Regions from separate parts of the Streptomyces sp. NPDC002138 genome, predicted to be linked through region 2. Evidence: riboswitches for the same ligand, from Rfam matches in the RefSeq annotation. Region 2 holds a riboswitch; each other region holds the start of a gene.
The links. A riboswitch is a leader RNA that binds a small molecule or an ion and turns the genes downstream of it on or off. The one in region 2 is predicted to bind cobalamin.
Positions count from the first base shown of each region.

Region 1: another riboswitch for cobalamin. It lies ahead of metE (5-methyltetrahydropteroyltriglutamate--homocysteine S-methyltransferase); the one in region 2 lies ahead of ABT084_RS07590 (ABC transporter substrate-binding protein).
Region 3: another riboswitch for cobalamin. It lies ahead of ABT084_RS01275 (energy-coupling factor ABC transporter permease); the one in region 2 lies ahead of ABT084_RS07590 (ABC transporter substrate-binding protein).
Region 4: another riboswitch for cobalamin. It lies ahead of ABT084_RS21350 (cobalamin biosynthesis protein); the one in region 2 lies ahead of ABT084_RS07590 (ABC transporter substrate-binding protein).

Region 1 is NZ_JBEOXE010000085.1:7,273-10,635, reverse strand. Features, by position in the region: gene metE (5-methyltetrahydropteroyltriglutamate--homocysteine S-methyltransferase) at 1-1,879, opposite strand, end outside; cobalamin riboswitch at 2,112-2,330, opposite strand; gene ABT084_RS33840 (hypothetical protein) at 2,543-3,247, shown strand.
Region 2 is NZ_JBEOXE010000008.1:115,388-118,750, forward strand. Features, by position in the region: gene ABT084_RS07585 (FecCD family ABC transporter permease) at 1-73, opposite strand, end outside; gene ABT084_RS07590 (ABC transporter substrate-binding protein) at 70-1,083, opposite strand; cobalamin riboswitch at 1,120-1,258, opposite strand; tRNA gene ABT084_RS07595 (tRNA-Trp) at 1,496-1,568, opposite strand; gene ABT084_RS37960 (ankyrin repeat domain-containing protein) at 1,627-2,028, opposite strand; partial or broken gene ABT084_RS37965 (hypothetical protein) at 2,056-2,523, opposite strand; gene ABT084_RS07605 (NADP-dependent oxidoreductase) at 2,593-3,363, opposite strand, start outside.
Region 3 is NZ_JBEOXE010000002.1:30,374-33,736, reverse strand. Features, by position in the region: gene ABT084_RS01290 (energy-coupling factor ABC transporter ATP-binding protein) at 1-71, opposite strand, end outside; gene cbiQ (cobalt ECF transporter T component CbiQ) at 68-817, opposite strand; gene ABT084_RS01280 (energy-coupling factor ABC transporter substrate-binding protein) at 821-1,177, opposite strand; gene ABT084_RS01275 (energy-coupling factor ABC transporter permease) at 1,177-1,878, opposite strand; cobalamin riboswitch at 1,909-2,101, opposite strand; gene ABT084_RS01270 (AMIN-like domain-containing (lipo)protein) at 2,205-2,765, opposite strand; gene ABT084_RS01265 (L-serine ammonia-lyase) at 2,955-3,363, opposite strand, start outside.
Region 4 is NZ_JBEOXE010000032.1:9,287-12,649, reverse strand. Features, by position in the region: partial or broken gene ABT084_RS21355 (cobyric acid synthase) at 1-710, opposite strand, end outside; gene ABT084_RS21350 (cobalamin biosynthesis protein) at 707-1,693, opposite strand; cobalamin riboswitch at 1,730-1,874, opposite strand; gene ABT084_RS21345 (hypothetical protein) at 1,969-2,190, opposite strand; gene ABT084_RS21340 (inorganic phosphate transporter) at 2,211-3,363, opposite strand, start outside.

The sequences.
Region 1 (3,363 bases), on a different contig from region 2:
CCGCGCGCAGGGGCAGGGTTTCCCGCAAGGCGGGTTCGTCGACCTGGATGACGGAAGTTCCCGCCGCCTCCAGGTCGTTCACCTCGTCGCGCAGGGCGAGCGCGACCTGGCGGGCCGTGTCCCCGAGGGGCTGGTCGTCGCGGACGAAGGACCAGGCGAGCATGGTCACCGGGCCGGTCAGCATCCCCTTGACCGGCTTCGCCGTCTGCGCCTGCGCGTACGTCGTCCAGCGCACGGTCATCGGCTCGGGACGGGTGATGTCCCCGGCCAGCACCGGCGGCCGGACGTAGCGCGTGCCGTAGGACTGGACCCAGCCGTGCTGGGTGGCCAGGTAGCCGGTGAGGCGCTCGGCGAAGTACTGGACCATGTCGTTGCGTTCGGGTTCGCCGTGCACGAGGACGTCGATGCCCGCCTTCTCCTGGAAGGCGATCACCTCGCGGATCTCCGCCTCGATGCGGCGCTCGTACCCGGCTTCGTCGAGCCGTCCGGCGCGCAGGTCGGCGCGGGCGGTGCGCAGTTCGGTGGTCTGCGGGAAGGAGCCGATGGTCGTCGTGGGCAGCGGAGGCAGCCCGAGGTGGGCCCGCTGGGCGGCGGCCCGCCGGTCGTAGGGCTGCGAGCGGCGCCCGTCGGCGTCGGTGACGGCCGCGGTGCGGGCGCGGACGGCGGGGTCGCGGGTGATCGGCGAGTGCGCCCGGGAGGCGAGGTCGGCGCGGTTCGCGGCGAGTTCGGCGCCGATGGCGTGCGTGCCCTGGGCGAGGCCGCGGGCGAGGGTGGTGATCTCGGCGGTCTTCTGGCGGGCGAAGGCCAGCCAGCGCCGGACCTGCGGGTCGATGTCGCGCTCGGCGGTGACGTCCAGCGGGACGTGCAGCAGCGAGCAGGAAGCCGCCACGTCGACGCGGCCCGCGAGGCCGAGCAGGGTGCCGAGGGTGGCGAGGGACTTCTCGTGGTCGTTGATCCAGATGTTGCGGCCGTTGACGACCCCCGCGACCAGCCGCTTCCCGGGCAGGCCGCCGACGGCGGCGAGGTCGGCGAGGTTGCCCGCGGCCCGGTCGGTGAAGTCCAGGGCCAGACCCTCGACCGGCGCCTTGGCCAGGACCGGCAGGGCCTCGCCGAGCCGGTCGAAGTACGAGGCGACGAGCAGCTTGGGACGTGGGGCGAGGCCGCCCAGCTCGCGGTAGGCGCGGGCGGCGGCGCCGAGGTCGGCGGGGGTGCGGTCCTGGACCAGGGCGGGCTCGTCGAGCTGGACCCATGCGGCGCCGGCCGCGCGGAGGTCGGCGAGGACTTCGGCGTAGACGGGCAGCAGCCGGTCGAGCAGGGTGAGGGGCTGGAAGTCGTCGGGCACCCCGGGGGCGGGCTTGGCCAGCAGGAGGTAGGTGACCGGTCCGACCAGCACGGGGCGGGCCGCGAGACCGAGGGCCAGGGCCTCCTTCAGCTCGGCGACCTGCTTGCCGGAGTCGGCGGTGAAGACGGTGTCGGGGCCCAGCTCCGGTACCAGGTAGTGGTAGTTGGTGTCGAACCACTTGGTCATCTCCAGCGGCGCCACGTCCTGGGTGCCGCGGGCCATGGCGAAGTAGCCGTCCAGCGGGTCCGCTTCGACGGCGGCGCGGTGGCGGTCCGGGACCGCGCCGACCATCACGCTGGTGTCGAGGACGTGGTCGTAGTACGAGAAGTCACCGGTGGGGACCTCGGTGATGCCCGCCCCGGCCAGCTGCCGCCAGTTCGTCCGGCGCAGGGTCGCGGCGGTCTCGCGCAGTGCGTCGGCGTCGACCCGGCCCTTCCAGTAGCCCTCGACGGCCTTCTTCAGTTCCCGGTTCTGCCCCTGCCGGGGGTAGCCGTGAACAGTGGCGCATACGGCTGCGGTTGCGGAATCGGTGGCCATCTCGGTGGTGGAATCGGTTGTCACGGAACTCTCCTTCGCGAGTACGTCTCCATGAGTCCCGATGACCGGACGTGGGGCGCGAAGGGCGGCGGACCGGACGGTACGTCGCGCCCTCGCCCCCGCGCGCTCCGTGCACGGGGTACCGGTACGACCGTCCGCCTTGCCCCGGGGCGAGCCCGGGGTGCCCCCGACCGACCCGCCCACGAGGTCACCAGGAATCCGCGCACGGCTGTGCGTGCGCGGGCAACGGGCAGGTCTTCGGACTCACGGGCACGTCTGCCGGGGGCAGACACCTAGTGGCCGTCGCTTCCCAGGCCCGTACGGGCCCAGTGCGTATGACGGCGGTCGTTCCCGCTCACCGCTGCGGGGCAGTCCCGGATTCCCACCGGGTTCCCTCTTACGACGCATCCCGCCTGGCGGACGGAGGCGAACCAGCTGCTGGGGATCACCTTAGGTGTCCGCCCGTACCGAGGGGAGGAGTTGGCCACATTCCGGACGCCCGGATGAGACGGTTCGCCGATGGCGGACATGACTGAGCCGGGGCGGGCTTGCTGTCGGGAAGATCACAGGGAACATCCCGGGATCGGCACGGGCGGCGCGGCACGCACGTCCAGAATGGTCCCGAGGTGGGGGATCCCCCGTGTCTGCAGAGGGAAGTTGGACGTGCCGACAATGAATCCGAGCCGTTCCGTCCTGGCCGCCGTGGCCGTCGCGTCCGCCGCGGTCGTGCTGGCCGGTTGCAGCAGTGAGCCGCCGGCGCTGAAGTTCGAGTCGGCGAAGCCGTCCGGGCCGCGGCTCGACGCCAGGCCCGTACAGGGAGGCTCGCTCCCCGTCGCTCAGTGGCCCAACGCGTGCGAGGTGCTGGGCGACGACGAGATCCGCGCGATCCTGCCGCAGGCGAAGGACTTCCAGCGCGATCCGATCAAGGTGACCGTCCTCAACTTCAACCCGCTCGGCAAGCCGGACCCGGGCACGACGGGTGACGTACCGGCGGGCGGCTGCAGGACCGAATTCGGGCTGCCGGCGAAGTACAAGGGCAAGCACAACAGCAACATCCGCATCGTCTTCAAGACGGTGGCCGATCCGGCCCTCGTGGCGAACGCCTACGCCGAGGACCGGGACGACGAGGCGAAGCGGGCCGGCCAGGACACCAAGAAGTTCCAGGACCTCAAGAACTCGCTGGGTGCGGCGGGCTGCTACACGAAGGGCACGACCTCCACGATGGTCTGCCATCAGGGCCCGTACCAGTTCGAGGTGAGCGGCTCGTCGACCGCGGACGGCGTGGGCAAGTACCCGGAGACGGAAGAGAACTGGCGCCAGAAGGTCCTGACCGAGGTGGTACGCACCTTGAGCGCCCGCATGGCGTGACCTCGGGCCTGATCGAATCGACCGGAACGCGAGACCTCGGTGAGCGCTAGGATCCGTCCATGACGTCACGACGGGCGAATGCCGCGTAAACCGCCGAGCAGAGCACCGTCGAAGCG
Region 2 (3,363 bases):
CCACCGCGCCCGCGGCGAGCGCCGCGGTGAGCAGGGTGAGGACGAGCGGGGTCCGGCGGCGGTCCGCCCTCACGCGGCGTCGGGGTGCAGCTGGCGGGCGAGGGACTCGACGGCGTCGGCGACGCGGACCCCGAGGACGGCCGAGGACAGCGGCAGGACGACGAACCGCCGGTCCCTGATCGCGGGAACCCGGGCGAGCGCCGGGTCGTTCAACAGACGCTGCTTCTTGGCTTCGACGCCCGTCCCGCCGTAGTCGTAGATCAGCACGGTCTCCGGCTTGCGTTCGATGACCTTCTCCCAGGACACGTCGCCGAAGGTGTCCTTGAGGTCGGCGAACACGTTCGTCCCGCCCGCCAGCGAGACGATCTCGTTGCCGATGCCGTTGCCGCCCGAGGTGAAGGCCGCGGTCTCGCCGGAGTCGTAGACGAAGACGGCCGGACGGGGCTTGTCCTTGACGCGTGCGGTGACGGCGTCGATGCGGCGCTGCTCGTCCTCGATCAGCCGCGCACCGCGGTCGGGCACTCCGAAGGTGCGGGCGACCTCGGTGATCTCGGTCTTCAACTGGTCGATCCGGACCGGTCCGGGGGTGCAGTACTCCACGCTGAGGCGGGTGTTGATGCCGCTCTTGCGCAGCCCCTCGCGGTCGCGGCCCTGGGACGCGTCGAAGGCGCTGGAGTACCCGCCGTAGACGAAGTCGGGGTTGGCGCCGAGCAGCAGTTCCTTCGACGGGTACTCCTTGGCCAGCACCTTGATCTTGTCGTAGGCCGGCCGGTAGGCGGGCAGGACGGCGTCGTCGATGTAGGCGGTGCCCGCCATCCGGTCCCCGAGGCCGAGGGCGAGCAGTACCTCGGTGGCGTGCTGGTTCATGCTGACGGCGCGCCGGGGCGGGGCCTGGTACGTCGTGGTCACACCGCAGTTGGTCACGGTGTACGGGAATCCCGCGCCCCCGGCGTCGGCCGCCGGCCGGGCGGCGGCGTCCCGGGCGGGCTCGTCCGGGGTGGCGCCGCAGGAGGTCAGCGATAGCAGCAGGGGCAGGGAAGCGAGCGGGGCGAGCGCGCGCAGGGCGGCACGGAAACGCGGCATGGCGAAGCCTCTCCGGGGGATCCTCGTCCCCTGGTCGAAGTGAAGAGGCGGCGCGTCAGTGTCTGACTCCCGGGACCCGCGAGGGGAAACCGGTCACAGTGGCGGGACCGTACCGGTTTCACACCGGTTTCCTGGTTCGCGCCGCCTGGGGTAACCCGGACAAGTGTGCCAGATCGGCCGTGCCGGGCTCGCGGGGCGTGCCCGGCGGGCGTTGTCAGTGGGGGCGCCTACCGTGAACTCCGTTCCCATTCGCGCTCGCTGGCTGCGGCGCTACTCGGGTGCCGCCCGTCGGACCCCCCGGGGACAGCGACCGACGGGCGGATTCCGCGCGTACACGCGAAAACCCAGGGGGAGATGACTCCCACCTGGGTTTTCGACGGACCGTTCGCCGGGCGTCCGGCGGACTCTCTTGCAGGGGCGGCAGGACTCGAACCTACGACATTTGGTTTTGGAGACCAACGCTCTACCAACTGAGCTACGCCCCTCCGCTGTCACCAGTCTGGCATGCGGCGGACGGATGATCCAATCACTTCCAGCATGTGGTCACCCGATGAGATCAGCTGCCGCGTGCGCACCGCGTTCCCACAACCAGTCCGTCACCTCGCGGGCGCCGCCGGTGTCCTGGGAGCGCGCGATGTCCAGCGGGGTCATGCCGTCGTAGCCGATCCAGTCGAGGTCGGCGCCCCGGGCGAGCAGGTAGCGGGCCGTCTCCGGGCGACCGCCGTGGCAGGCGCCCCAGAAGGCGCTCGTGATCTCGTCCGGGCCGGGCGGGCGGGGCGCCGTGAGGAACTCCTCGACCCGGTCGAGGAGTCCGAGGGCGGCCGCGTCCTGGAAGTCGGCGCGGGCGCCGTGTTCCAGGAGGCGCCGGGCGGCCCGCCACTGACCGAAGGCGCGCGCGTCGGCGAGCGGGGTGCCGCCGCCGATGACCCCGCCCGTGGCATCCACCGCGGCACCGCAGGCGACGAGGGCGTCGACGGCGGCGACGTCGTCGTTACTGGCGGCCCAGTGCAGCGGGGTCTCCTCGTGCGCCCCGACGAACCGGGCCGCCGGTCGGCGCCCGCCTCGACGAGCAGCCGGATGACGTCGGGGCCGGCCGGGTGGTGGCCCGGCCAGTCCGTGGCGATGTGCAGCAGGCTCCGCCCGCCCGCGGCCCCGCCGGCCTTGACGATGGTTTCGCGGGCCAGAGCGGGATGCGCGGCCAGGAGTTCCCGCAGCCGCGGCAGGTCCCCGGAGCGGATGGCGGCCGTGACGGCCACCGCGATCGGGTCCTCGGAATCCATCGGGCCTGCCTTCCGCCGCGCGCCGCCGCCGTGCCGGGACCAGGCTAGCGAGTCGCCCGCCGGTCACACGAGCAGAGAACGGCCCGCCCGGGGCCCCGGTTCCGTCCACCCGGGCCGGACCGCGGCCAGGACCGGCGGACCGACGGACCGACGGGCGCACGGACCAGCGGGCGCACAGACCAGCCGGCGCACGGACAGACGTACCAGCCGGTCAGGCCGGTCAGGCCGGTCAGGGCACGAGGACGATGCGCCCGCGCAGGCCGCGTGCGGCCAGGGACTCGTGGGCCGCGGCGGCTTCCGCGAACGGCATCGTCCGGGCCACCCGCAGGGTGAGACCGCCGACGTCCGCGAGCGCGGTCAGCTCGGCGAGCCGCGCCGCGTCGCTGTGCACCCGGATCTGCGAGACCCGGATCCCGCGCTCCGCTCCCGGACCCGCGCCGAGAACGCTGACGAACGCACCGCCGTCCCGCACCGCACCGATCACCGACCCGCCCAGGGCGGCCGCGTCGATCAGCCCGTCGACTCCGCCGGGAACGGCCGCGCGGATCGCGGCAGTGGGGTTCTCGGAGCGCGCGACGAAGACGTCGGCCCCGAACTCGCGCACCAGCTCCTCGTCCTGCGGCGCGGCGACGGCGACGGCCCGCAGACCGCGCGCGACCGCCAGTTCCACGAGGTAGCCGCCCACGGCGCCCGCCGCACCGGTGATCGCCACCGTGGCGCCGTCGGCCGCGCCGAGCAGGTCCAGGGCCTGCCAGGCGGTGAGTCCGTTCAGCGGGAGGGTCGCCGCCTCGACCGGACGTGCGCGGCGGGGCGCGGCGGCGACCGCCGTGGCGGGCAGGACGACGTACTCGGCGTGCGTGCCCGCCTGGGTGTCCGGCCAGTCCGACAGGCCGATCACGGCGTCGCCGACCGCGAAGCCACTGACACCGGCGCCCAGGGCGTCGATGGTGCCCGCGACATCGAGACCGGGAATGTAGTAGTCCCGTACTGGGACGCGCGA
Region 3 (3,363 bases), on a different contig from region 2:
ACGCCGGACAGCACCGCGGGCCCGTCCTCGTACGCGTAGCCCGCGCCGGCCAGTTCCACCAACGGGTTCACAGGTACAGCCCTTTCAGGACGAGGGTGACGGTGGTCAGCGCGGCCAGCAGGGCGCCCGAGGCGGCCAGGAAGCGCCAGGACAGGGTGACCTCCGGGACGAGCACCCGCAGCGTGCCGTCGTAGCCGCGCCCCGCCAGCCCGCTCTGGAGCCGGGAGGCGCGGTCGAAGGCCCGGACGAAGGCGGTCGCGGCGAGCCCCGCGACGGAGCGCCACGCCGCCGCCCGGCCGGCGTGGCCCAGCCGGGCCGCCTGGGCCCGGCGGATCTTCGCGAGCGAGTCCAGCAGCAGGAACCCGATCCGGTACATCACCAGCGCCACGTCCACGACGGGCGCCGGTACACCCGCCCGCACCAGCCGGGGCAGTACGTCCGAGACGGGGGTGGTGAAGGCGAACAGCAGCACGCCGAGCGAGGCGGCCGAGGTGCGCAGCAGCAACTCGGCCGCGTGCCGGGGCCCGTCCGGGGCCAGGGACACCAGCCCCGCCGGGCCGCCCACCGCGAACAGCAGCGGCGCGGCCCCCGTGAAACAGAACCCGAGCGGGATCCGGAACGCGCGCCACAGCTGACGCCCGGCCACCCCCGCCGGGCCCAGCAGCACGGCGAGGGTCGCGGCCGCCACCAGGGGCCCGCCCGGCCAGGGCGGCAGGCAGACCGCGGCGACGGTCAGCCCGAACCCCAGCAGGGCCTTCTCCAGCGGGTGTCGGCGGCGCCAGCGGCTGCCGTGCGCCGCGGCGTCGATCGGGAGCACCGGCTACGCGTCCCGGCCGGCCGGGTCGGCCCCGTCACCGGGGGCGTGGGCCGCGGCGGCCAGCGCCTCGCCCTGCCGACGCCCGCGCCGCACCCCGAAGTAGTACGCGAGCACGCCCGCGCCCAGGGCCGCCTGGAGGGCGAAGAGCGCCGACTCGACCTCCCCGGACGGGGGTTCGTACAGCGGGGAGAACCACGGCTCGTAGTCCGGCTTCAGCTCGGTGATCGCCGACTCCGCCTGCGCGTCCGCGCCCGTGAACGGCTCCTCCTTGCCCTCGCCCATGCCCAGCGCGATCGGCAGGACCGCCAGCGCCGCCACGAGGAGCAGCAGCACGGTGTTGATCTTCGCGTTCCTGGTCATCAGAGCGCCGCCCCCTGCTTCTCGGCGGTGCGCCCGCCAGTCAGCCGGGCCACGCCGAGGCGCACCAGGTCGGACTTGCTCGACTGCATCAGCAGCCGCATCACGAGCACCGTGAGCAGGCCCTCGCTCACCGCGAGGGGGATCTGGGTGACCGCGAAGATCCCGCCGAACTTCACGAGCGAGCCCGCGAAGCCTGACGCCGGGTCCGGGAAGGCCAGCGCGAGCTGCACGCTGGTCACGCAGTAGGTGATCAGGTCGGCGAAGAATGCGCCGAAGAAGACCGAGACCATCAGCGGCGCGTCGAACCGCTTGAGCAGCCGGTAGACGGCGTACCCGGCCCACGGGCCCGCGATCGCCATCGAGAAGACGTTGGCGCCGAGCGTGGTCAGCCCGCCGTGGGCCAGCAGCAGGGCCTGGAACAGCAGGGTGATCGTGCCCAGCACCGCCATGATCGGCGGCCGGAACAGGATCGCGCCCAGCCCCGTCCCGGTGGGGTGCGAGCAACTGCCCGTCACCGACGGGATCTTCAAGGCGGACAGGACGAAAGTGAACGCTCCGGACGCCCCGAGCAGCAGGGTGCTCTCCGGATTGGCCTTGACCTCGCGGGTCAGGGCGCGCACTCCGTGCAGGACGAAGGGGGCGGACGCGACGCCCCAGGCGGCCGCGTGCAACGGGGGCAGGAAGCCCTCGGCTATGTGCATGTGTGGGGAGACCTCTCCAGCACCTCGTGGATGGAACAACGCACCCCGGTCGGTCTCCTGGCTCACGGGTGCTGATGCCGCGGCGCCGCCTTCCCGGTCCGTGCGGTCTCCCGCCCGGTCCAGTGGCTTCCCGTGGGAGTGGCGCCGGACTTCCCGTTCACAGTGGCGAGGGCCGCACCGGTCTTCCACCGGTTTCCCGTACACCAAGGCGCATTGACCCTACCCGACCAGGCGCGACGGGGCGTCGGCCGCCGCTGTCCGGGGGCCCGTCCACCGCCCGTGGGAGGGGCGGGACCGGGCGCCCGCCCGGTCCCGCCTTACCGCCGTCAGCAGGTGTTCGGGTGCGCGATGTCGACCACGAAGCGCTCCGGGGAGTGCAGCGTGGAGGTGGTGAACCGCGGCGCCGTGTCGAAGGCGGCGCCGAAGGTGACGTAGCCCTCGAAGTCACCGGTGAAGGCCAGGCCCTTGAGCTTCGGCAGGTAGATCTTCTGCAGCCGGGGGCCGGTGTAGACGGACTGCCCGGCCTCGTCGTGCGCGGCGGCCGGGTGCAGGCGGATCTCCAGGAAGTACGACCCGGCGAGCGGGACCGGCTTGCCGGATCCGTCGTAGACCAGCTCGGAGACGGGAGTGACGGTGACCCCGGGCACGGAGCCCTGGAGGTCGATGACGATCCGGTCGTACGTGCAGTGCCCGCCCCAGCGGGCATTGGTCACGAGCGGGGTCGCGGTGGCGGATGCCGAGGCCGGTACGGCGAGGCCGAATCCGGCGGTCAGCAGGACCCCGGCGGTGACGGCCGCCAGACGTCGGCGGTGGGCGGAGCCGAGGCGCGGGCTCCGGAGCAGGTGGTGGACTGAGTCGCGGACGGAGCGTATGAGGTGGCGGAGCATGACGTCCCCCGATTCTTCGGATGTGGGGACAGTAGTGTCATCGTGGAAGACACGCCATACGGCCTCACGGTTGCACGCGTACGTCCCCGCCCCTGCCCCGGCCCGATGCGCGGGGGCCCGGTCCGCGGTGGCGGACCGGGCCCCGGTGACGACCTCGTCGCCTCGCCGGCCAGGGCGCGAGGCGGGCGGTCAGCACTCGATGACGTTGACCGCGAGACCGCCGCGCGCCGTCTCCTTGTACTTCACTTTCATGTCGGCGCCGGTCTCCTTCATGGTCTTGATGACCTTGTCCAGGGAGACCTTGTGGGTGCCGTCGCCGCGCATCGCCATCTTCGCCGCCGTGACGGCCTTGACCGCCGCCATGCCGTTGCGCTCGATGCACGGGATCTGCACGAGCCCGCCGACCGGGTCGCAGGTCAGGCCGAGGTTGTGCTCCATGCCGATCTCGGCCGCGTTCTCCACCTGCTCCGGGGTGCCGCCCAGCACCTCGGCGAGGGCGCCCGCCGCCATCGAGCAGGCCGAGCCCACCTCGCCCTGGCAGCCGACCTCGGCGCCGGAGATCGAGGCGTTCTCCTTGAACAGCATGCCGATCGCGCCC
Region 4 (3,363 bases), on a different contig from region 2:
CCCAGCCCGTGCCGGAAGGGCAGCACGCCGTAGGTCGCGCGCCCGGTCAGCCCGCGCAGCATCTCCATGCCGGGCTCCAACAGGGACACGTCGCCGCGGAACTTGTTGACCAGGTAGCCCGCGATCAGCGACTGGTCCTCGGGGGAGAGCAGCGCCGTCGTACCGAAGAAGGAGGCGAAGACCCCGCCGCGGTCGATGTCGCCGACCACGACCACCGGGAAGCGCGCGGCCCGCGCGATGCCCATGTTCACGATGTCCGTGCGCCGGAGATTGATCTCGGCCGGACTGCCCGCCCCCTCGCAGATCACGGCGTCATACGTGCCCCGCAGTTGCTCCAGGCAGTCCGTGACGATGCCGAGCAACCGCTCCTGGCGCCCGCCGTGGTAGCCACGGGCGCTCATCTCGCCCACCGGCTTGCCCAGCAGCACCACCTGGCTGCTGCTGTCGCTGCCGGGCTTGAGCAGCACCGGGTTCATCAGCGCGGTCGGCTCGACCCTGGCCGCCTGGGCCTGCATCGCCTGGGCGCGGCCGATCTCGGCGCCCTCCAGCGTGACGAAGGAGTTCAGGGACATGTTCTGGGCCTTGAAGGGGGCCACCTTCACGCCCTGGCGGGCCAGCCAGCGGCAGATGCCCGCGGTGACCACGCTCTTGCCCGCGTCGGAGGTGGTTCCGGCGACCAGGAGTCCGCCGCCGCGCCGCGCGCCGCTCATACGCGTCCCTTCGTAGTACGACCGGATGCGCACGGTGATGCGCACAGTGACGACACCAGCAACCGCAGGGACACACAGGCGCCGAGGGCGATCCAGGTGACCCGGCGCGACAGCCGTACGGCCCGCTCGATGTCCGCGACCTCGACCGGCCGGCCCGCGGCTCCGTTCAGCACCGCCCGGTGCTCCACGCGCCCGGCGTAGGCCAGGGTCCCGCCGAGGCGGACCCCGAGCGCCCCCGCGAAGGAGGCCTCCACCGGTCCGGCGTTCGGGCTGGGGTGGGCGGCCGCGTCCGCGCGCCAGGCCCGCACGGCGCCCCGCCGGTCGGGACCGGCGAGTACGGCGGCCAGCGCGGTCAGCCGGGCGCCCGGCCAGCCCGCGAGGTCGTCGAGCCGGGCCGAGGCCCAGCCGTAGCGCAGGTAGCGGGGGGACTTGTGGCCGACCATCGCGTCCAGCGTGTTCACGGCGCGGAAACCCAGCAGCCCGGGCACCCCCGCCAGCGCGCCCCACACCAGGGCGCCGACGACGGCGTCGGAGGTGTTCTCGGCGACCGACTCCACGACGGCGCGGGCGATCTGCTGCTCGTTCAGCGCCTGCGGGTCGCGCCCGCACAGGTGGGGCAGCCGCTCGCGGGCCACCTCGGCGTCCCCGGCGGCCAGCGCGCCCCCGATGGCACGGGCCTCGCGGCCCAGCGAGGTGCCGCCGACCACCGCCCAGGTGGCGGCGGCGGTCAGGGCGATACGGGCGGCGGCGGGCCGGGAGCGCACGGCGCGGGCGCCCAGCGCGCCGAGGGCGGCCGCGCCCCCGGCGCACACCAGGGCGTGCACGGCACCCCTGGCCCGGCTCTCGCCCCACAGGGCTCGTTCGACGGTGGCGGCGGTCCGCCCGAAAGCGGCGACGGGATGCCCGCGGCGAGGATCACCGAGGATCCGGTCGCCGATCAGGCCGGCCGTCGCGCCGTACGCGAAAACGCGGTCGGCACGCATGTGGCAGGTAGGTCCTCACTCAGGGTCCGCGCCCTGGTTCGACGTGTCCGGTGGCGAGAGTTCCTGGCTCCCGGGAGCCCCTGGCTCCTCGGTGACAGTGGCGGGACCGCGCCGGATTCGCACCGGACTTCCTCTTCATGCCGCCGTGTTGGCTCCGGCAGTCCACCACGCCCCGCGAACGCCCGTCAACTTGCCGTTGACCTGCGAAAGCTCCCCCCGGCTCGGAGCCGGAGGGAGCTTTCGGACGTGCTGGTGCGGACGGGGTGCGGGTGGTGTCAGCCGACGATCAGGTAGATCGCGTAGCCGACGGCCACCGCGCAGAGCGCGAAGCAGGCGTAGGCCCCGGTGCGCGCCAGGTGGGCGGCGCCGCCCTGGCCCGTCGCGGTCTCGTGCTTCGACAGTCCCAGGATGCCCAGCGCGAACAGGGTCACGAGGGTGACCGTCGCGGAGAGGCTGACTCCGAACACGGAGCCGAGTGCTGCCCAGTCGATCTTCATACTGCCGATTCCTCTGCGGGTCAGACCGCGGCGGCGGGCGCCGCCGGTGCCGGGGGAGCGGCCGGGGCCGGGGTCGGGATGGTCGCCTTGAAGCTCTCGTCCGTGACCGCGGCGGTGGTGCCCGCGACCGGCGGGACGGCGACGGCGGCGATCGCGGTGGTGACCACGCCCGGCGCCTCGGCCGCGGTGTCCGCGACGTCGTTCACGTTGTGGTGGTCGACGACCTGGCGGCGCGAGATCAGCCAGATGGCGACGCAGGAGCCGATGAGGAAGAGCGTGACGGCGGCGACACCGACGTCACCGGTCCGCATGACCAGCTCGGCGCCCGCGGAGACCAGGGCGGCGGCCGGCAGGGTCAGGCCCCAGGCCATGAACATCCGGCTGGCGGTGGACCAGCGGACCACTCCGCCCTTGCGGCCCAGACCCGCGCCCATGACCGCGCCGGAACAGGCGTGGGTGGTGGAGAGGGAGAAGCCGAGGCTGGACGAGGCCAGGATGACGCTCGCGGCCGAGGTCTGGGCGGCGAAGCCCTGCTGCGGCTGGAGGTCGGTCAGGCCGCTGCCCATGGTGCGGATGATGCGCCAGCCGCCCAGGTAGGTGCCCATCGCGATCGCCATGCCGGCGGAGACGATGACCCAGACCGGCGGGTTGGAGCCGGGCGCGAGCGCCCCGCCCGCGACCAGCGCCAGGGTGATGATGCCCATCGTCTTCTGCGCGTCGTTGGTGCCGTGCGCGAGGGAGACGAGCCCGGCCGAGGCGATCTGACCGGCCTTGTAGCCCTTGGCCGAGGTCTTCGCGTCGACGTTGGAGCCCAGCTTGTACGTGAGCCTGGCGGCCAGCATCGCGGCCACACCGGCCACGATCGGCGCGGCGACCGCGGGGAGCAGCACCTTGGTGACGAGCGTGCCGCCGTTGACGGCGCCGAGACCGGCGGAGGCGACGGCCGCGCCGACCAGGCCGCCCATCAGGGCGTGCGACGAGCTGGACGGCAGGCCGACCAGCCAGGTGACGAGGTTCCAGAGGATCGCGCCGACGAGCGCGGCGAAGATCACCTCTGGCTGGATGCCTTGCTCGTTGACCAGGCCCTTGGAGATCGTCTTGGCGACCTCCACGGACATGAACGCGCCGACGAGGTTCAGCACGGCGGACATGGCCACCGCCGTCTTGGGCTTG